DNA from 3 places in the Proteus faecis genome. Region 2 is predicted to be linked to each of the others. Evidence: predicted binding sites of a transcription regulator. Region 2 holds the regulator's gene; each other region holds the start of a gene.

Region 1 (7,448 bases), on a different contig from region 2:
AAATCCTATTATCGCCAGTTTAGATTGGCATCCAGCCGATCATCTTAGTTTTGCTGAAAATTCAGGCACTATGGTGGGAGAAATCGGTACACTAAATGGATTGCCACAAGTTTGGTGGCCAGTTCATTGCGTACAACATTCTTATGGTGCTGCATTTCATCCTGAATTAAACCAAGAAGTAATTAATCACATTATTTATAAAGGGCAAAACCCCCTTATTGATAGTTATAGTGCTTTTTTTGATAACGACCATGAATATCAAACAGGCTTACACACACTTTTACAGACGCTCAATATAAAACATCTTTATATTTTAGGAATTGCTACAGATTACTGTGTCAAATTTACAGTGCTAGATGCGTTATTATTAGGATATCAGGTCTCAGTCATTACAGACGGTTGTCGCGGTGTAAATATTCAAGATGACGATAGCGAAAAAGCGCTAGAAGAGATGCAAGCAAAGGGGGCGACATTAATTGATTCAGCGCATTGGCTTAATCGTAACAATCAATAATTTCGCAGTCGTTTCGTTTTTTATCATCATTAAATGAAAAAGGAGATACTATTAACCAACTTGGTTAATAAATATCCCCTTTTTATCTCTATTCTATTCATTTAACACTGGTTTTAGTCATCATCCATTGGCGTTAACGTTGCTAAACGTTCAGATTGAAACTGAGCTTTTAATTCTTGTTTGCTCTTCATGGTAATTTGCCCATTAGTTCCTACTGTCATATGTTCAGGTGTATGGTTATTTTTCGCCTGCCATAATAAAACAATCTGCATACAATGCTCTTTTTGCTCAGCAGTCAATGCAACGCCATCAGGCCATTTACCCAGTTCAACTGCGGTTGAAATACGCTGATATATTTCTGGTGTTACCATCGAAATAAGTTCATTAACTTCCATTGATTACTCCATAAGCTAAATAATCACTTGAAATAGCTGAATCGTTTTTTCAGTTGTTATTATTTTGTTAATTCGATAAATTAACCTGCTTGTTTTTCGCCTGTTTCACTATTCGTAAATGAAAGAGATGCTGAATTAACACAATAACGCTCCCCTGTTGGGGCTGGACCATCATTAAAAACATGGCCTAAATGTGCATCACATTGTTGGCAACGTATTTCTGTTCTCTTCATATTATGAGAAAAATCATCAACATAACGAATTGCATCATCACTAACGGGTTGATAAAAACTAGGCCAACCACACCCTGCATCAAATTTGGTATCTGAATAAAACAAAGGAGCAGAACAGCATAAACAGTGATAAATCCCTGTTTCACGATTGTGTAATAATTTACCACTAAATGGAGGTTCTGTACCTTGTTGTTGCGTCACATAACGTTGCATTTCGTTGAGTGTTGATAAATCAAGGTGATTGTTATTACTTGAAATATTCACTTTCTTTTCATTATCTGCCATATAGACCTCTTGCCCAGAAAAATGCTTTTTAAAACAACAGTGAATGATAACAAAGATTTAACAACAAATCTGAAAAATATAGTCTAAAATCACTAAGAGTAATCTTTAGTTTTTGAAATGTGATGAGTTTCACATAACAGAGCAAAGGTAACTTCATTTATCGGCGTTGATCCCGATAATACACAGCGTAACATTTGTCTAAAACGACCAATCTTTAAGCGAAAAGTGTTTTTTTAATTGATTTTTTGCAATTATTGACACGATTCCGCTTGACGATTGGCGCGGTTTTGGTAACTTTAGAATCAACTTTTTAATTCACTAAATTAAAGCTGGTGGAATACATATGACTATCAAAGTAGGTATTAATGGTTTTGGTCGTATCGGCCGCATCGTTTTCCGTGCTGCTCAAGAACGTTCAGATATCGAAATCGTAGGTATTAACGATCTGTTAGACGCAGACTACATGGCATACATGCTGAAATACGATTCAACTCATGGCCGTTTCAACGGTACTGTTGAAGTAAAAGATGGCCACCTCGTTGTTAATGGTAAAACCATCCGCGTAACTTCAGAAAAAGATCCAGCAAATCTGAAATGGAACGAAGTCGGTGCTGATGTTGTTGCAGAAGCAACCGGTCTGTTCTTAACTGACGAAACTGCTCGTAAACACATCCAAGCTGGTGCGAAAAAAGTTGTTCTGACTGGTCCTTCAAAAGACAGCACTCCAATGTTCGTTATGGGCGTAAACCATAAATCATACGCAGGCCAAGACATCGTTTCTAACGCATCTTGTACTACTAACTGCTTAGCGCCTTTAGCTAAAGTTATCAACGACAACTTCGGTATCGTTGAAGGTCTGATGACTACTGTTCACGCAACAACTGCAACTCAACGTACTGTTGATGGTCCATCTGCAAAAGACTGGCGTGGTGGTCGTGGTGCTTCTCAAAACATCATCCCATCATCAACTGGTGCAGCTAAAGCTGTAGGTAAAGTTATTCCTGAGCTGAACGGCAAACTGACTGGTATGTCTTTCCGTGTTCCTACTCCTAACGTTTCTGTTGTTGACCTGACTGCACGTCTGGAAAAACCAGCAACTTACGCTCAAATCTGTGACGCTATCAAAGCTGCAGCTGAAGGTGAACTGAAAGGCGTTCTGGGTTACACTGAAGATGCAGTTGTTTCAACTGACTTCAATGGCGAAGTTCTGACTTCAGTATTTGATGCTAAAGCAGGTATCGCTCTGAACGACAACTTTGTTAAATTAGTTGCTTGGTACGATAACGAAGTTGGTTATTCAAACAAAGTTCTGGATCTGATTTCTCACATCTCTAAATAATTAGAGTTTAGAAAGTCACGATTTCTTTTAGAGCCACCTTTTCGGTGGCTCTTTTATTTTCTAGCCAGTCAGTTTATTGTATTGAAATAGTCAGTGACATAAGGTCATAAGATAATGAATGAGAAAATTTTTTCTTTGCCGATTATTGAACAAATATCACCTTACTTAAGTCGTCGGCAATTAGGCGAGCTTCCTATTCTTGTTATTTCACACCCTAAAGTACGCGCAGCTATCAGTCTTCAAGGCGCACATTTAATTGCTTGGCAACCCGCACAAGAACATCCTGTATTTTGGGTAAGTGAGGCCTCTCTCTTCACTCCTGGCGTTGCCATTCGTGGCGGTATTCCTATTTGCTGGCCTTGGTTTGCTTCAGCTGGCACACCAAGCCATGGATTTGCGCGAATTCTTCCTTGGGAATTTAGTGCACATACAGAACAAGATGATGGTGTTCTCATCACCATGACATTAAAAGAGAACCAACAAACACAAAAATATTGGCCTCATCCCTTTACTGTTATTGCTCGTTTTAAATTAGGAGCAACCTGTGAGGTTGAATTAGAATCTTACGGTGATTATGAAGCAACAGCTGCCCTTCACTCTTATTTTAATGTGAGTGACATTGATAATGTTTCTGTAACCGGCCTAGGAAGCCACTACATTGACACAGTGGCAGATAAAGAGGTTTACACTGATGAAACCTCATTGCGCTTTAATGGGCGTACTGACAGGCTGTATACTGAGCCTGAAGATTTTAATCTTATTCATGATGACGGTTGGGATCGTACGATTGAAGTTCACCATTACCATCATAGTGATGTCGTGTGCTGGAATCCCGGTGCAGAGCTTGCAAGCTCAATGAAAGATATGAGCACAGGTGGCTATCGTAAAATGGCTTGTGTAGAAACTGCTCGTATTCACCAACCATTAAAACCAGATAACGTTCATCCTGGTCGTTTATCTCTGGTCGTTCGTGTTCGTAAAAATATAGCTGAAAAATAAACTATTGCCGATATCTAACACAATAAAAAAGCTTCGAATTTAAATCGAAGCTTTTTTATTATTGTAAATCTCACTAAATTCTAATTAGATTTTAGCTAGTTAGAATGTGTAAGTCACACCAGTCCACATAATTGCAGTCACAGATTTATTCACCATAGGGCTATCTTTCACTTCACTTGGTAAATGGTCGATACGTCCCATCGCAAAGAAATTCCATTTTTCTGCAAATTTATAGTTAGCTGAGATTTCAAAATAAGGTCTCCAGCTATCATTTGGCGTATATTCTGCTAAACCACTGCGTTGTGATTCTGCTTGGCTAATTCCATAAGCATAACGGTTTTGCTTTTTATTTTCCCAAACAACACCTGCACCAGGTTGTAAAGACCAGTTACCCAATTTGAAAGGATATAAATAAGCAGCATCAGCGATAATGCCATTACTTTTGCCTAACATATCACCCGATACGATTGCTCTTAAGCTACCCCATGATTCATGGTGTTTATAAGTAAAGCCACCCATCATTGTGTCACGACGACGATTCAGTTTTTTCATTTGCTCGTCGTCACTATCGCTTGGTTTATAAGCCTGAGGATAATAGTGTAAATCAACAGAGAGTTGATCTTTGGGTGTATTCCACAGGTAATATCCCGCAGCTAACGTCGCAAAATAAAAATTCTCTGATTGGTAATTAACTTGAGGTACTGGCAATAAATAATCTTTTGATTTAGCCCCTTTATAAGGCGTGACTTGCGCTAAGACTGAACCACCTATTGACCATTCTCCAGCAAATGCTGCTGGCGTGCTAAGCCCTGCGATAACAGCTAAAGAAATAATAATCTTCTTATTACTCACGATGATTTTCCATATTGTCATTAATAAAGTAGCAACCAAAAACCTATTTCAGTCACAAATAACTAAAATTATTATTATTTTACCTATAATCATTTTAGTTTTGCATTAAATGTGTAGCAATCAGTGCTTGCCCTAATGCAATACCACCGTCTCCTGCTGGTAATATCTTAGGGGCGAGTACTTTTTTATTGTTTAATTTTTTCTTAAACAGGCGTTTGAGTAATGTATTATTTAATACCCCTCCTGTTAGTACAACGGTATCAATCTGGTATTTATCTGCATATTGCAATGCAATATCGCCCAAACTTTCAGCTAATAAATAATGAAATAGCCATGCCTTTTCACTAACATTAAGCTTTATACTTTCCCATTGCGACCAAAAAACGCCCAAATCAAGCACACTATTTTTTACAGGCATCAAATGCCCATATCGCTCAATTATTTCTGCCTGTTTTTCTTTATGACATGCTAATGCAGCAGTTTGTAGATAACAGGCGGCTTCACCTTCCCAGCTTATTTCTTTAGGCGCTAATCCTAATGATGCCGAAACCGCATCAAAAAAACGGCCACAAGAAGAGGCTTTAGGTGAGTTTAAGCCACGTTCTAAGGCCTTACTTAATATCTGTAAATCATGGTTAGGTATCATTTGGGCAATCACACTACCTCGCCAATCTTTAGAAAAAGTAGCTAAATGTGCGAACCAGTTTCGCCAAGGTTGAATAGAGGCAAGATTACCTCCGGGCATCGCAACAGCTGGAAGTCCACCAATCCGCTCTGAGCTTTTATAGTCCACCAGCAGACATTCCCCCCCCCATAACGAGCCATCTTGCCCAAAACCTAATCCATCAAGAGCAATACCAATGACAGCACCTTGTCGATGAGTATGGCCATGTTCTGCAAGGCAAGAAACAATATGTGCATGGTGATGAGAGACTTCAATAACAGAAATATTTTGTTCTTGAGCAAACTGCTTACCCAACTGATGACTGATGTAGTTAGGATGTGCATCTATTGCTATAGCTTTAGGTGTAAACCGATAAATTTGTTGGAAAAGAACCAACGATTTTACCAACTGCTGTCTCACACTTAAATCATCAAGATCGCCTAAATGAGGCCCCATAATCGCTTGATGTTGACGTAATAAACAAAATACATTTTTGAGATCACCGCCCATAGCAAGTACTGAGGGTTGTGCTCCAAAATCTTCCGGTAGTGAAATTGCATCAGGAACATAACCACGAGAGCGTCTGATCATCACGCTCTGTTTACCCTCAATGCGAACTAATGAATCATCAGCTCTTTGTATAATTTCTCTGTTATGCATTAAGAATAAATCTGCAATCTCTTTCAATTGCATTAAGGCCTCTTCATTACTTAATGCTGGTGTATGACCTGAGGCATTTCCTGATGTCATAACAAGAGGAATGTTCGTACCACGCGCTAATAAATGTTGTAGTGGATTGGCCGGCAACATTACACCTATTTCAGTTAATCCTGGCGCAATAAGATCCGCAAGTTTAGGTGTAACAGTTTTAGGAACTAATACAATTGGGGCTGCCGTACTTTGCAATGTTTGAATAGCTGTTGGAAGAAAATCCGGATCATGCTCATCTGCTTTAATTTGATCAATGCCTGTGAGCATCACCGCTAATGGCTTCGCGGGTCGATATTTGCGTTCACGTAATAATGCAACACTCTCATTATTACGTGCATCACACACTAAATGAAAACCACCAATACCTTTAACTGCAACAATCTTTCCAGCAAGTAACGCTTCACAGGCTTGAGTTAATGCATCCTCTTTTGTGACTAATTCTTTACCCTGATTATCTGCAAGCCAGATATGAGGCCCACATACAGGACATGCATTAGGTTGGGCATGAAAGCGCCGATCTGAAGGATCTTCATATTCGCGTTTACATTCAGGACAGAATGGAAATTCAGACATTGAAGTAAAAGGCCTGTCATAAGGCATTTTCTTGATGATAGTAAAACGAGGGCCGCAATGTGTGCAGTTAATAAAAGGATAATGATAACGACGATTTTGTGGATCAAACAATTCATCAATGCAAGCTTGGCAAGTTGTTGCATCAGGAACAACTTGTGTATCCATTTCGCCACCACCGCTTTTTACAATAATAAAATCAGTAGGTAGCTGTTCCCATTGATAGGGTGATTCTTCTATACGTTCAATGCGTGCTAATGGAGGACATTCTTCTTTTAATGCTTCTATAAAGAGCGCATTTTTAGGTGAAGGCGTTAAATGTACCAATACACCCAAACTATCATTACTCACTTGCCCTAATAAACCAAAACGATGAGCTAATTGCCAAACAAATGGACGAAAACCAACGCCTTGAACCTTTCCTTTCACACGCAATGCAATGCCGTTACTCATAGGATCACCAAATCAAAATAAATTTAATCTTATTCTAGTTTAGTGATTATCAACAACTTTCATTTAGATCAGAAAAAGTGGAATTAGGTAAATTTATCATCACTTCGACAGTAACTCTTGGCGCTATTGCACACAATAATTCATAACCAATAGTGCCACAAGCCGTTGCAACATCATCGACAGAAAGTTCTTCCCCCCATAATTCAACTGGGCTACCGCAATTGACATCAGGAAAATCTGTCACATCAATAGTTAGCATATCCATAGAAATACGCCCTACCAATTGTGTTTTATGCCCATTAACAATAACAGGTGTACCATCTGGCGCATGTCTTGGATAACCATCAGCATAACCACAGGCAACCACACCAATCCGCATATCACGCTCAGCGGTATATCGGCTACCATAACCTATCTGCTCACCTTTTTTGAC
Region 2 (7,448 bases):
ATTTATTCCTGTCAAAGGGGTGGGGAGTCGTGTTTGGGATCAGCAGGGAAAATCGTATATTGATTTTGCTGGTGGTATTGCTGTTTTAGCATTGGGGCATGCTCATCCGGCTCTAAATCAAGCCTTGAAAGAACAAAGTGAAAAACTTTGGCATGTTAGTAATATTTTTACTAATGAACCTGCATTACGTTTAGCTCAAAAATTAATAGATAACACATTTGCAGAACGTGTCTTTTTTGCCAATTCTGGCGCAGAAGCGAATGAAGCAGCATTTAAATTGGCTCGCCATTATGCCATCACTCGCCATAGTCCTTATAAAACTAAAATTATTGCTTTTCACCATGCATTTCATGGCAGAACGTTGTTTACAGTATCTGTTGGTGGACAACCTAAATATGCCGATGGTTTTGGCCCTAAGCCCGCTGATATCGTACATGTTCCTTTTAATGATTTAGAGGCTGTTAAAGCAGTAATAGATGATCACACATGTGCCATTGTTTTAGAGCCAGTTCAGGGTGAAGGTGGCGTAACAGCAGCAACACCTGAGTTTATGAGAGGGCTACGAGAGTTGTGCGATAAGCATCAAGCTCTGCTTGTCCTTGATGAAGTACAAACAGGTATGGGGCGTACAGGTAAGCTTTTCGCCTATATGAACTATGATGTGACACCCGATATTATTACAACTGCAAAAGCGCTAGGGAGTGGTTTTCCACTCAGTGCGATGTTAACAACAGATGAGATAGCTTCTGTCATGGGCGTAGGGACTCATGGTACAACTTATGGTGGTAATCCATTAGCTTGTGCAGTGGGTAATGTTGCATTTGATTTAATTAATACATCTGAAGTACTTGAAGGTGTAGAAAAGCGTTATCAATGGATTGTGGATGAACTGGTGGCAATCAATCAAACGTATAATGTCTTTTCGCAAATTCGAGGACAAGGTTTATTGATTGGTGCACAATTGGCACCGCAATATGAAGGTAAAGCCAAAGAGTTACTCGGTCTTGCAGCCAAACATGGTTTAATGATGTTAAACGCAGGAGCCGATGTGATGCGTTTTACACCATCGTTAATTATTACTCAAGAAGAGCTACAAGAAGGAATGGTGGCATTAAAAGCGGCTATTGCAGAATTTGTAAAAGGGTAGTATCAACGAAAAACCCCATCAACGAAGATGGGGCTTATACAAAAGTATATCAATAGCCCTTTTATGGGCTATTGTTTGTTCGAGAGGGAAACTTAGCGAGTCCCGTAAACAACGATAGTTTTACCGTGTGCGGAGATCAAGTTTTGATCTTCCAACATTTTCAGAATACGGCCTACAGTTTCGCGTGAACAACCAACGATTTGACCAATTTCCTGACGTGTAATTTTAATTTGCATGCCATCAGGATGCGTCATTGCATCGGGTTGTTTTGCTAAGTTTAATAAGGTTTGTGCAATACGACCTGTTACATCAAGGAAAGCAAGATTACCTACTTTTTCTGATGTCGTTTGTAATCTGTTCGCCATTTGAGCAGAAAGGCGCATCAGAATATCAGGGTTAACCTGAATTAATTGGCGGAATTTTTTATAGGAAATTTCTGCTACTTCACAGGCTGTTTTTGCTCTAACCCATGCACTACGTTCTTGATCTTCTTCAAATAATCCAAGTTCACCGATGAAATCCCCCTGATTTAGGTAGGAGAGGATCATCTCTTTTCCTTCTTCATCTTTAATAAGAACAGCCACGGAACCTTTAACAATATAATAAAGTGTTTCCGCTTTCTCACCTTGGTGGATCAGCGTGCTCTTGGATGGATATTTGTGAATATGGCAGTGTGACAAAAACCATTCAAGAGTCGGGTCTGTTTGCGGCTTGCCGAGAACCATTCGCGTTATCCTCTGTACGTTAAATGCAGCCTTTCAAAACGGATAGGTTCCCTTTTGAGACAGCGTGCTTAAAAATCCTATCTTTACCTATTAACTTCCTGAGAACACGGTAAGTTAATATGGAATAGATTATAATAAATGAGAAAATAATGCATTGATCTTAACCACTATCATCAAGCAGATATTGTTTTTAACACAATTAGTGCATTAAGTCTCGTTTTACGCAGTCAGCATAATAAACCTATTTGCTAATTGCTAGTTGAATTATGAGAATGTACTCTTTTAGTTTCTGTCATCTTTAGGGGAAAATAAATGGAAGCGAGAGTTAAGTGGGTTGAAGATTTATCTTTTGTCGGTGAATCTTCATCTGGCCATCAAATTATGATGGATGGGAATTCAGGAGATAAAGCCCCAAGCCCAATGGAAATGGTTTTAATTGCTGCGGGTGGGTGTAGCGCTATTGATGTTGTAAGCATTTTACGAAAAGGTCGTCACCAAGTGACTGATTGTGAAGTAAAATTAACATCAGAACGACGTGAAGAAGCTCCTCGTTTATTTACTGATATCAATTTACATTTTATTGTTTCAGGTAAAGAGTTAACGGATAAAATTGTAGAACGAGCGGTTCAATTATCGGCAGAAAAATATTGTTCTGTTTCTTTAATGCTAGGAAAAGCAGCCAATATTACGCATTCATTTGAAATAAAAAATGCTGACTAATTTTGATATTTTAAAATAAAGTTTAATTTGAAAAATAATATCCCTTAATTAATGGGATATTATTTTTATAGAGATAATTTTTATTTTGGTTAACTTATCTTTTCGCCATTTAATAATTTTTTGACTAATGGCGCCATAATTAATTCCATCGCTAATCCTAATTTCCCTCCTGGTACAACAATCGTGTTTATTGTCGACATAAATGAGCCATGTAGCATTGCAAGTAAATAGGGAAAATCAATATCGGTTAAGCCTCGAAAACGAATAACAATAAAGCTTTCATCCAGAGTGGGAATTGCTTTAGCAGAAAAAGGATTCGAAGTATCAACAGTTGGGACTCGCTGGAAATTAATGTGAGTGCGTGAGAATTGAGGAATAATGTAGCTAATATAATCATCCATTGAGCGTACAACTGAGTCTCTTACTGCCTCTTGCGAGTGTCCTCTTTCTGTGGTGTCTCGAATAAGCTTTTGTATCCACTCTAGGTTTACGATAGGAACAACACCGACCAATAAATCAACATGTTGAGCTACATTATGCTCGTTGGTAACAACGCCACCATGTAATCCTTCATAAAAGAGAACATCAGTATTATCGGCTAAGGGTTCCCAAGGGGTAAATGTTCCTGGTAATTGATTGTAAGGTGTTGCTTCATCATAAGAGTGTAGATATTTGCGAGATTGACCTTGCCCAGTATCACTATATTGACTTAATGTTTTGCTCAGTAAGCTAAAATCATTTGCTTCAGGGCCAAAATAACTGATATGTCTACCTTGTTCTCTGGCTTTTCTTATCGCCATATCCATTTCGGGACGGGTATAGCGATGGAAACTATCGCCATCAATCAATGCGGCATTTGCATTGAGTTGTTGGAATATTTTACGAAAAGCTTGGCTTGTTGTGGTAGTTCCTGCACCACTTGAGCCAGTCACTGCGATGATAGGATGCTTGATTGACATAGGTTATCCTTTTGCTAAATAAGGTTGGCCCTTATTGATGGCGATGCATCGCTTGCTTTGAATAATTAATCAGAGCGAAACTGCGATGCAGGCATAATATTAACGCTCTCATGAAGTTCAGACCAAACCAACACGGCCTCACCAGATTTAAGTTGTTTTTTTACATCGGCGACTTTTTGTTCAAGCGTTTTCTCTTGGATACCATAATCAGTGCCTTCTCGTAAAACAAAACTTTCAATAAGATTATCAAGTGTCTCTGTGGAAAGCTCATTCCAAGGAATTATCATTGGGTTTTCTCCAAATAAGCGGATAACCAGTCAGGTATTCGGCTTTCAAGCCACATCACTGGTTTTGATAGTTTTCCACCAACAAATCCCACATGCCCACCAAATTCTGTAAGTTGATATTCAATATTATTGGGGAGTGTTCTGACATCAGGGATCACATCTGCAGACATAAATGGATCATCTTTAGCATGAATGATAAGCGTGGCTTTCTTTATTTTGTTTAATAAAGGTAATGCACTGCATTGGCGATAATAATCTAACGCATCTTTAAAGCCATGAATTTTAGAGGTAATAAGATCATCAAATTGGCGTAGTTTTTTGATGGATTTTATCGTCAATAAGCTGATCGGTAAGGACTCTGGATAACGAATAAGTTTTCGTGTTGCGTTATTTTTGAGTTCTTTTAACAGATACCATTGATAAAAACGAGAAAAGCCATGTTCAATTTTTGTTGAGCATGGTTCTAGCATTAATGGTGCAGAGACAATAACGGCCGCATCTACAACCGCATTTTCACCACTTTCCGCTAGATAATAGGCAAGCATATTTCCACCAAGAGAATAGCCAACCGCAGCTGTAGGTTGCTCACCCAATTCCTTTTTCAACCAATTTAAGAAGTAGCGAGCATCTTCCGTTTCACCTGAGTGATAAATACGGTTTTGTCTATTGGGTTCACCACTACATCCTCTAAAGTGCATCACAACACCTAGCCAGCCTCTCTCTTTTGCTGCGGTTAACATGCCGTGAGCATAAGGGCTACTAAATCCACCTTCTAAGCCATGAAAGATGACTAAGCGCGGTTTATTGAGTGCCGTTGTCGGATCTTCACTCCACGCTAAATCAACAAAATCGTTGTCTGGAAGATTGAGTCGTTGCCAGTGTGGCGTCAATTGTGGCGTTCTACGTACAATTCTTGGTAAGAGCGTCTGTAAGTGTGGATTTTTAGCCCAACGCATTGGATTAAAGTATTGAGACATATTTTCCGTCTATCAAAATGAATTAACACTTGTTTGCTAAATAACATACTGCTATTTTCGGTGAAAATAAAACGCCTGTCACATTTTTGAGTCTTTATCATGACAATTAGCCTTATTTCTTCCTTAACTATTTTCCTGTTTATTGCTGCGATAACACCCGGACCAAACAACTTACTGCTTACCTCATCAGGGGCAAATGTAGGCTTTAAAGGCTCGTTAAAACTAATGGCTGGCATTATGTTAGGTATGCAATGCGTTTTATTGAGCTCTGCATTTGGTGTTGCCACTTTATTGATAATTTATCCTGCTCTGCATATCGGATTGAAAATAGTTGGGAGTGCGTATTTGCTTTGGCTTGCTTGGAAAACCGCGGCATCATCTTATCAGCGTTTAGATATTCCAGCAAAAGCCTTACAGGCAGTAAGTTGGTTTCAGGGTGGATTATTGCAATTTCTAAATCCAAAAGCGTGGATGATGGGATTAGGTGCTGTAGGAAGCTTCAGTTTATCAGGCGATGCTTATTTTAGTTCGATTATTACTATTAGTATTGTTATGGTTATTGTTAATTTCGTTGCGGGTGTTGTTTGGATATTAGGCGGAACATTGATTAGCCTATTTTTACAAAGCAGACGTACATGGTTTATTTTCAATATCTTAATGGGATTATTAACGGCGCTCTGTGTACCTTTGATCTGGATAGAGTAAATTAATAAAATAGTTTAAAATCAATAATTAATAAAACTTTTTTGCTGTAAATAATGTTTTTTTAAGATTAGTTGAAATGATATCTTTTGGTATGTATCAAAAAAAGAGTATTCCGCTATAAAAAGAGAGAGCTACGATCGCCCACTGACACAATTATTCGTGTTAAAATACGACTTTATATAAACAGATGACTAAATTTTTAGTCGCGATGCTAATCCTATTATTTAGCTACTTGATTTTTTATTTTTTTATTATTTACATAATTTAAATGTAAAAATAACTATTTTATAGAGAATTATTTATTCTTTTTTGATGGTTTTCTTTTTAAAATAAATTATATTACGTTTATGTTTTTGAAAGGTTGTTAACTTAATGAAAATATTTGAAAATAATAAATAATTAAATGTAAATAGAATAAGCCTATATCGTCCTATTGACCTAAAAGAATAAATTATTATTAAAAAAAGAGAGAAAAATAAATTAAGTATTATAAAAATCTCGGGGCGATAAACATAGATTGGATTGAAAAGATAATTATAAAACAATTATAAAAATAAGTATTCCAATAATAAGGTAATTTCCCCTATACTTTATTATTGTTCATTTTCTATTTTTAATTGATTTTATTCTAAAAATTTAATTTTTTTAGGTAGTAAACGCTGTACCAAGAACTATTCCAGATATAACTATATAGAACTCGAAGTGGATATTGTCATTATGCCAACATTAACAAAAATTGCCTGGATAAAGCCAGGTATGGCTACAAATCAGCGCAAAATAGCAGACTATATTTTAGACAATCCGGAAAAAACAGTGACTCTTTCCTCACAACAACTTGCTCAAATTATGGGGGTGAGTCAATCGGCAATTGTTAAATTTAGCCAAAAAATAGGGTTTAAAGGTTTTCCTTCTTTGAAACTTGCAATCAGTGAAGATCTTGGCAGGAAAAATGCGAATCCAGGAACAAACTCTAATATATTACATAACCAAATAGATGCCGATGATAGTTTAGTTGTTATTGCTCAGAAACTCGCTCAAGAGAAAAGTAATTCAATTTGTGATACGACTCGTCAAATTAATTATCTTCATTTTGAAAAAGTCGTTCAGCTTATTGATGAAGCACAACGTGTTCAAATTATTGGTATTGGTGGTTCAGGATTAGTTGCAAGAGATCTAAGTTATAAATTGCAAAAAATAGGAATAACAACGCTGATTGAAACAGATCATCATGTACAAATATCTGTTGCTCAGATGTTAAGTCCAAAGGATTTACAGATTGTAATTTCTTATAGCGGTAAAAGAAAAGACATGTTGGTTGCGGCCTCTGTGGCTAAAAAACAGGGAGCTAAAATCATTGCTATTACAGGAGAAAAACATTCACCATTGGGCCAAATTTCTGATTATATATTAGAAACAATTGCGGATGAGGGGGAGTGGCGAAGCGCTTCAATCTCTTCACGTACAGCACAAAACACGATCACTGACCTTATTTTCATGGCGTTATTAAAGAAACGCGATGAGTGTGCGAAGACATTAGTATTGAGTTCACAGGCATTAATTAATAGCCTGGATAATTAAAAAATTTGAACTGATTCAAAAAACTAATATTTAAACATAGGTATTTACACTTATTACTAAAGTTATTCTCTTAACGGCCGAAACGATAGTTATTTAGGCAGTCTTTTTTTGTTGAGATGTTTTGATTTCAATATCGAGGAGAGTAACTAATGCGTAACAATCAACCGGTGACACAGCGAGAATACCCGGTATCTGAAAACGCAACACTGATGTCGACGACAGATCTTGATGGCAATATTATTTATGCCAATGAGGACTTTATTGAAGTCAGTGGATTTTCAATGGAAGAGCTTGTGGGGCAACCCCACAATATTGTTCGGCATCCAGATATACCTTCAGAAGTCTTTAAG
Region 3 (7,448 bases), on a different contig from region 2:
GCTCCATAATTTCTAGATTTATTAATTAGACATAAAAAAACCCAATTCAAAATTGGGTTTTTTATTTTTAAGCAACAAAATGTATTGATTAGTCTTCTAATAACAGAACAGATTCTAATGCAATTTCAATCATTTCATTAAAGGTAGTTTGACGCTCTTCTGCTGTGGTCTGTGTACCTTTCTTGATGTGATCAGAGACAGTACAGATAGTCAGTGCTTTTGCGCCGTATTCAGCGGCAACACCGTAGATACCAGCTGCTTCCATTTCAACACCTAAGATGCCGTATTTTTCCATTACATCAAACATTTCTGGATCTGGAGAGTAGAACAGATCAGCAGAGAAGATATTACCAACGCGAACTTTAATATCTTTCGCTTTTGCTGCATCAACAGCATTTTGAACTAATTGGTAATCAGCAATAGCGGCGAAATCTTGGCCTTTGAAACGCAGACGGTTAACTTTAGAGTCTGTACATGCGCCCATACCAATAACAACATCACGCAGTTCAACATCTGGTAATACTGCACCACATGAACCCACACGGATGATAACTTTCACGCCGAAATCTGTAATTAATTCTTTTGCGTAAATTGAGCAGGAAGGAATACCCATGCCGTGGCCCATAACAGAAACTTTACGGCCTTTATACGTACCTGTAAAACCTAACATACCACGAACATTGTTTACTTGACGGACGTCTTGTAAAAAAGTTTCAGCGATGTATTTAGCACGAAGCGGGTCGCCCGGCATTAAAACGACATCAGCAAAATCGCCCATTTCTGCGTTAATATGAGGGGTAGCCATAATTCTTCCTTTTAATTGATCTTTTTACTATTTAAATATAATTCGGTAGGCATATTGCTATACCTACCGAAATAAAATTAAAACATTGCTTTACCATAATCGACAGGAGATAAGCCAAAGTATTTAGCAACAGTCTGACCGATATCAGCAAAGGTTTCACGGTGCCCCAATGAACCAGGTTTAACTTTTGGACCATAAACAAGAACAGGAATGTGTTCACGAGTATGATCAGAGCCAGGCCAAGTTGGGTCGCAACCATGGTCTGCTGTTAAGATAAGAATGTCATCTTCTTTAACCAGTTCCATTAATTCTGGTAAACGACGGTCAAATAACTCAAGTGCTTCACCATAACCAACTGCATCACGACGGTGACCGTAAGAAGAGTCAAAGTCAACAAAGTTGGTGAATACAATTGTGTTGTCACCTGCGAGTTTCATTTCTTCAAGTGTTGCATCAAACAGAGCATTAATACCCGTTGCTTTCACTTTCTTAGTAATACCTACGTTTGCGTAGATATCAGCAATTTTACCAATAGAAACAACGTGACCTTGTTTTTCATCAACCAGTTTTTTCAACATCGTTGGTGCTGGTGGCTCAACTGCTAAATCATGACGATTACCTGTACGGGAGAAGTTACCCGGTTTATCACCGATAAATGGACGCGCAATAACACGACCAATATTGTAATCACCTTTGTTTAGCTCATCACGAGCAATTTCACACAGCTCATATAATTTATCTAAACCGTAGGTTTCTTCATGACATGCAATTTGGAATACAGAGTCAGCAGAGGTATAGAAAATCGGCTTACCGGTTTTCATATGCTCTTCACCCAGTTCATCCAAAATCACTGTACCAGATGCGTGACAGTTACCTAAGTAGCCTGGTAATTTTGCACGCTTAACGATGTTATCTAACAGCGCTTGTGGGAATGAGTTTTTCAGTTCTTTAAAGTATCCCCAATCAAACAGAACAGGAACACCTGCGATTTCCCAGTGGCCTGACGGAGTATCTTTACCAGAAGAGATTTCACTCGCGTAGCCATAAGCACCGATAATTTCTGCATTTTTATCTAAACCAACAGGGAACTTGCCCGTTGATTCTTCTGCTGCTTTACCTAGACCTAAGCGGCAAAGATTAGGTAAATGAAGAGGACCTTTACGACCATCTCTATCTGCTTTACCTTCAGCAAACGCTTGTGCGATATGCCCTAAAGTGTCTGAACCTTGGTCACCGAATTTCTCCGCATCACCGGCAGCACCGATACCGAAGGAATCTAATACCATGATATGTACACGTTTCATAATTCTCTCTCCTGTGTCATTCTCCGTAGGCTACGGATATGTCACTTATAAATCGTCATTGAGTTCTTATTCGCTGATTTGGCGGTACACCATTGGTGAAGCTTCGCGTTTGCTGTCACCAATTACCATCGCTTTACGGACTTCAGCAGCAGCTTCTTGCCATGATTTTTCACTGTTAGCATGGATCATCGCTAAAGGTGTATCTGTATTGATCTCAGATCCAAGCGCTACGATGTCGCTTAAGCCAACACTGTAATCAATAGCATCAGTCGCTTTACGGCGACCACCACCCAATGTCACAACTGACATACCTAATGCGCGTGTATCCATTTCTGTGATGAACCCAGCTTTCTCAGCGAATACAGGTTTACTTAATACCGCAGTTGGCAGGTATTTATTGTAGTTTTCAACAAAATCAGTTGGGCCTTTCTGCGCGGCAACCATACGACCAAAGACTTCTGCCGCTTTACCGTTATCCAACACATCTTGTAGTTTTTGACGAGCTTGTTGACGATCATCCGCTAAACGGCCTGATACTAACATTTCAACACACAGCGCCATAGTGACTTCAAATAGACGTGGATTACGGTATTCACCTGTTAAAAATTGAACAGCTTCACGAACTTCAACCGCATTACCTGCGCTAGAAGCTAATACTTCGTTCATATCAGTTAACAGTGCCGTGGTTTGACAGCCTGCGCCATTTGCTACTTGGACAATTGACTCAGCCAGCTCTTCAGATTTTTGATAAGTCGGCATAAAGGCACCCGAGCCCACTTTAACATCCATCACTAATGCATCTAAACCTTCAGCTAATTTTTTACCTAAAATAGATGCAGTGATAAGCGGGATTGAATCAACTGTAGCAGTAATATCACGGGTAGCATAAAAGCGTTTGTCAGCTGGTGCTAATGAATTAGTCTGTCCAATAATAGCAACGCCAACATTGCGAATAATGTCGCGGAATTTCTCATCATCAGGGAAAATATCAAAGCCTGGAATTGCTTCAAGCTTATCTAATGTTCCACCTGTGTGGCCTAATCCACGACCAGAGATCATAGGAACATAACCGCCACAAGCCGCAACCATTGGACCTAACATCAGGGATGTAACATCACCTACACCACCCGTTGAATGTTTATCAACAATTGGGCCATTTAAATTTAGGCTTTTCCAGTTCAGTACTGTACCGGAATCACGCATGGCTAATGTCAAAGCAACACGCTCTGGCATTGTCATATCGTGGAAATAAATAGTCATTGCTAATGCAGCAATTTGACCTTCAGAAACAGTATTATCTCTGACGCCATTAATGAAAAAACGAATTTCTTCCTCAGTTAAAGGATGACCATCACGCTTTTTACGAATAATCTCTTGGGCAAGAAACACTGCAACCTCCTGGTTTTATAGCATTGGTAACGCCCACTATCATGAAAAGTGGGCGTATTTCACGAATGGATTAGTAACCACTAGATGATTTTTGTTCACCATGACCTAAAGTGGCTAATAAATTACCTAATAGGCTTGATGCACCAAAGCGGAAGTGACGGGCATCAACCCATTTGTCACCCATAATGCGGTTAGCCAATGCAAGGTATTGAGCAGCTTCTTCAGCGGTACGTACACCACCAGCCGGTTTGAAACCAACTTCTTTGCCAACGCCCATATCGTGGATCACTTGGATCATTAATTCAGCGCTTTCCAGTGTTGCATTTACAGGTACTTTACCTGTGGAGGTTTTAATAAAGTCTGCACCTGCTTTGATTGAAATTTCAGATGCTTTACGGATAAGCGCTGGATCTTTCAGCTCACCCGTTTCAATAATTACTTTCAGTAAAGCGCCAGCTTTTGCACAAGCTTCTTTACATGCTTTAACGATATCAAAACCGATTTGCTCGTTACCTGCCATCAATGCACGGTAAGGGAAAACAACATCAACCTCATCTGCGCCATAAGCTAATGCGGCTTTGGTTTCTGCTAATGCGATATCTAAATCATCATTACCATGAGGGAAGTTAGTTACGGTTGCGATACGGACGTCAGGAGTACCTTGTTCGCGTAACACTTTACGTGCTAACGGAATAAAACGTGGGTAGATACAAATAGCAGCAGTATTGCCTTCTGGGCTTTTAGCTTGATGACATAATGCCGTCACTTTGGCATCAGTGTCATCATCATTTAATGTAGTTAAATCCATCAAAGACAGCGCAAGGCGCGCTGCAGCGGTTAAATCTGTCATAAAACTCTCCAACGATGTTTCTCAAGCCCTTTTGGGCGTACGCTTAAGGTTAGCGATTAAATTTGTTGGCGAGCGGACTTGGTTCCTTGAAGATGTTGTTGCAGCTTAATACCACAACGACAGCTGAGCTCCCTCTCACCGCGCTATGCTCACTTCGGCGACCCGTCATTGAGCTTTCGCCATTCCATGAAGTTTCAGCACATCTTATTTGAACACGCTAGGGAACAATTAGATGTGCTTTGCGTCACACTAATCAAATGTAACTTGCAAGCAATGACATAAAAATGTGATGTAAATCACAATTAGGTCATTTTCTGGTTTAATGTTACTTGAATACCGTTTTTAAGTCGTCTTTATAACGCAAAAAAGCGTAATACATATTTAATGACAATCTCAGTGACCATATTCAATATAATCTGCGAAATATCTCACATACTAAAAGTAGTTAACATTACAACAGAAAACAAACATAAAAGAGCAGATAGGTAAATTACCCATCTGCTCTTTACAATTAAATCAATTAAGCGGCAACAACTGCCATTGCCGTTAATGCAAAGAAGAACCCTGCAATCGTGGCACTCATTAAGTTAGAAAGTGTACCTGCAAGTACTGCTTTCATACCTAAACGAGCAACGTCTTTACGACGGTTTGGTGCCATTCCACCTAAACCACCTAACAATACAGCAACAGAAGAGAGATTAGCAAAACCGCACAGTGCAAAAGAGATAATGATCTTCGTTTGATCAGATAGCACCATAAGTCCTGATCCCGCAACAATTGCGTCTTCTTTTAGGTATTTACTAAATTCAGAGTAAGCATAGAACTCATTGATAACAATTTTTTGTCCTATAAAAGAGCCGGCGATAGTTGCTTCACTCCAAGGCACGCCGATGAGGAAGGCGATTGGTGCAAAGATCCAACCTAGCACTAACTCTAATGAGAAGTTTTCATAGCCAAACCAGCCACCAATGCCACCAAGAATACCATTAACTAATGCAATCAAGGCAACGAAAGCAAGTAACATAGCACCGACGTTAAGGGCGAGTTGTAAACCTGAAGAGGCCCCCGCTGCTGCCGCATCGATAATATTGGCTGGTTTTTCTTCATCTGCCATTTTATCAAGTGCATCTTTTTGATCATCTGGTGTTTCTGTTTCAGGGATCAATAATTTAGCAAAGAGTAAACCACCAGGAGCCGCCATAAAGGAAGCTGTAATCAGATACTCCAACGGTACGCCCATGCTAGCGTATCCAGCAAGTACTGAACCCGCAACAGAGGCTAAACCACCACACATAACAGCAAAGAGTTCTGAGGTTGTCATTCTTGCAATATAAGGACGAACAACAAGCGGTGCTTCTGTTTGTCCAACAAAAATATTTGCAGTTGCAGACATAGATTCTGTTCGTGATGTACCCAGTACTTTTTGTAAACCACCACCAAGAATTTTGATGACGATTTGCATAATGCCAAGGTAATACAACACGGCAATTAGTGAAGAGAAAAACACGATAACAGGCAGTACGCGTAGGGCGAATACGAAACCGCCACCACCAAACAATTCGAACATTTTATCTGATACTAAGCCCGCAAAGAGGAAACTCATCCCATTATTGCCGTAATCAATAACATTCTTAACACTCTCAGAAACCGCAATAAGCACTTCGCGGCCACCGTCAGAATAAAGAACAAATGCACCTAAGCCAATCTGAATAAGGAATGCGCCACCAACTGTACGTAGTCTAATTGCACGTCGATTGCTGGAAAACAGAATGGCTATCAATATTAATGTTGCCATTCCGACCAAGCTCATAATGAGTTGCATTGAAGGGTCCCTGTTCACATAAAAATTTAATGGATTATCAATAATACCCTTACCAGAGCTTATTGACTCTTTTTGCCAGATAATTATACCTAGTCTAAGAAAAGAACCCTCAACATCCATCACAAATAGGGTCTGAAAAAAGTAACACAAAAGTCACAAATGAGAAGTAGATCACACAAAAAGAGGGGAAAACCGCATTATTGAATAGGTTGAATAGAGAGAAAACATCATCCGATTAACAAACCATGTATTCAATTTTAACCAGTAAAGTTAAATTCAATTCAAGAGCTAGATATTATCTTTTAACCGAAATAATTGTAGGCTATTAAAATAGAGTTGCTGAGCGATTATCTCAGGTGATCCTTGACGTAGCTCACAGAGTTGAGAAAAAATATATTGAATTCGTTCTGGGCGATTGGGTTCACCTTGAAAACCACTCACTGGCATATCAGGAGCATCTGTCTCTAATAATAGGTATTCTAGTGGTAACGAGGCAATTGCGCGACGAGTTTTTTGTGCTCGCTCATAAGTAATGGTTCCACCAACGCCAATAAAATAGCCTTGCTGAATAAACTTTTCAGCTTGTTGCAAACTTCCTGAAAAACCATGGATCACCCCTTTTCGAGGCACATCATAACGGCGTAAAAGTGCACTTAACTTATCGTGGGTTTTACGAGAATGCAGGATCACTGGCAAATCAAATTCAATTGCTAGTTTAAGCTGTGCGATTAAAAACGCCTCTTGCTTTTCTGCCTGGGGATTATTCATATAGCCATCAAGCCCTATCTCTCCGATGGCAACACAACGAGAAGTTGTTTTTAATTTTTGTTCTAATTCCAATAGATGCTGTTCAGTGTGCTCTTCAATATATAAAGGGTGTAACCCCAATGCACAATATAATTGATGGTAATGATTAGCTAACTCTGCAACAACATCAAAATTCCAACGTGCAACAGCAGGAATAATTATTTTTTCAACATGACCTTGATGCGCTTGTGACAAGCTATTGGCAATATCATCATAAAAAACGGGAAAATCAAAATGGCAGTGAGTATCAATAAATTTATTCATTCTGAATTTGTCTCACGTCAGGGTGTATACTTCGCGTTCCTTGTTGAATAATAGAAGCATTCTCTGCTTTATCAGCCTTCGCTTCTGTTTCAAACAAACTAAAGACTTTTTTATCGTGCTGTTTGAATTTTTTCTTAGAAAAGTGTTGACCAATTGTCGCCAGAAAATAGCGCCCACAACGTCTCCCCACATGATAATCATGATTTA

Evidence for each region. The regulator CRP, encoded in region 2, controls carbon source genes, mostly activating them, when cyclic AMP is high. The targets are predictions, from matches to a motif close to ATGTGANNNNNNTCACAT.
Region 1: msrB (peptide-methionine (R)-S-oxide reductase MsrB) is a predicted target of CRP. The motif match lies at 1,545-1,562, and genes of this name have one in related genera.
Region 3: deoC (deoxyribose-phosphate aldolase) is a predicted target of CRP. The motif match lies at 4,581-4,598, and genes of this name have one in related genera.

The regions. Positions count from the first base shown of each region.
Region 1 is NZ_JASVWV010000004.1:243,990-251,437, forward strand. Features, by position in the region: gene pncA (bifunctional nicotinamidase/pyrazinamidase) at 1-514, shown strand, start outside; gene QSH13_RS08170 (YeaC family protein) at 628-909, opposite strand; gene msrB (peptide-methionine (R)-S-oxide reductase MsrB) at 990-1,427, opposite strand; gene gapA (glyceraldehyde-3-phosphate dehydrogenase) at 1,771-2,766, shown strand; gene QSH13_RS08185 (D-hexose-6-phosphate mutarotase) at 2,881-3,765, shown strand; gene QSH13_RS08190 (MipA/OmpV family protein) at 3,865-4,617, opposite strand; gene hypF (carbamoyltransferase HypF) at 4,712-7,015, opposite strand; gene alr (alanine racemase) at 7,065-7,448, opposite strand, start outside.
Region 2 is NZ_JASVWV010000006.1:205,266-212,713, forward strand. Features, by position in the region: gene argD (bifunctional acetylornithine/succinyldiaminopimelate transaminase) at 1-1,147, shown strand, start outside; gene crp (cAMP-activated global transcriptional regulator CRP) at 1,240-1,872, opposite strand; gene QSH13_RS10375 (OsmC family protein) at 2,185-2,592, shown strand; gene QSH13_RS10380 (phosphoribulokinase) at 2,682-3,551, opposite strand; gene QSH13_RS10385 (YheU family protein) at 3,617-3,838, opposite strand; gene QSH13_RS10390 (hydrolase) at 3,835-4,815, opposite strand; gene QSH13_RS10395 (LysE family translocator) at 4,915-5,520, shown strand; gene QSH13_RS10400 (SIS domain-containing protein) at 6,238-7,098, shown strand; gene QSH13_RS10405 (methyl-accepting chemotaxis protein) at 7,248-7,448, shown strand, end outside.
Region 3 is NZ_JASVWV010000029.1:1,074-8,521, reverse strand. Features, by position in the region: gene QSH13_RS17945 (hypothetical protein) at 1-9, shown strand, start outside; gene deoD (purine-nucleoside phosphorylase) at 89-805, opposite strand; gene deoB (phosphopentomutase) at 883-2,109, opposite strand; gene deoA (thymidine phosphorylase) at 2,176-3,498, opposite strand; gene deoC (deoxyribose-phosphate aldolase) at 3,569-4,348, opposite strand; gene QSH13_RS17920 (NupC/NupG family nucleoside CNT transporter) at 4,869-6,170, opposite strand; gene QSH13_RS17915 (TatD family hydrolase) at 6,459-7,241, opposite strand; gene QSH13_RS17910 (patatin-like phospholipase family protein) at 7,234-7,448, opposite strand, start outside.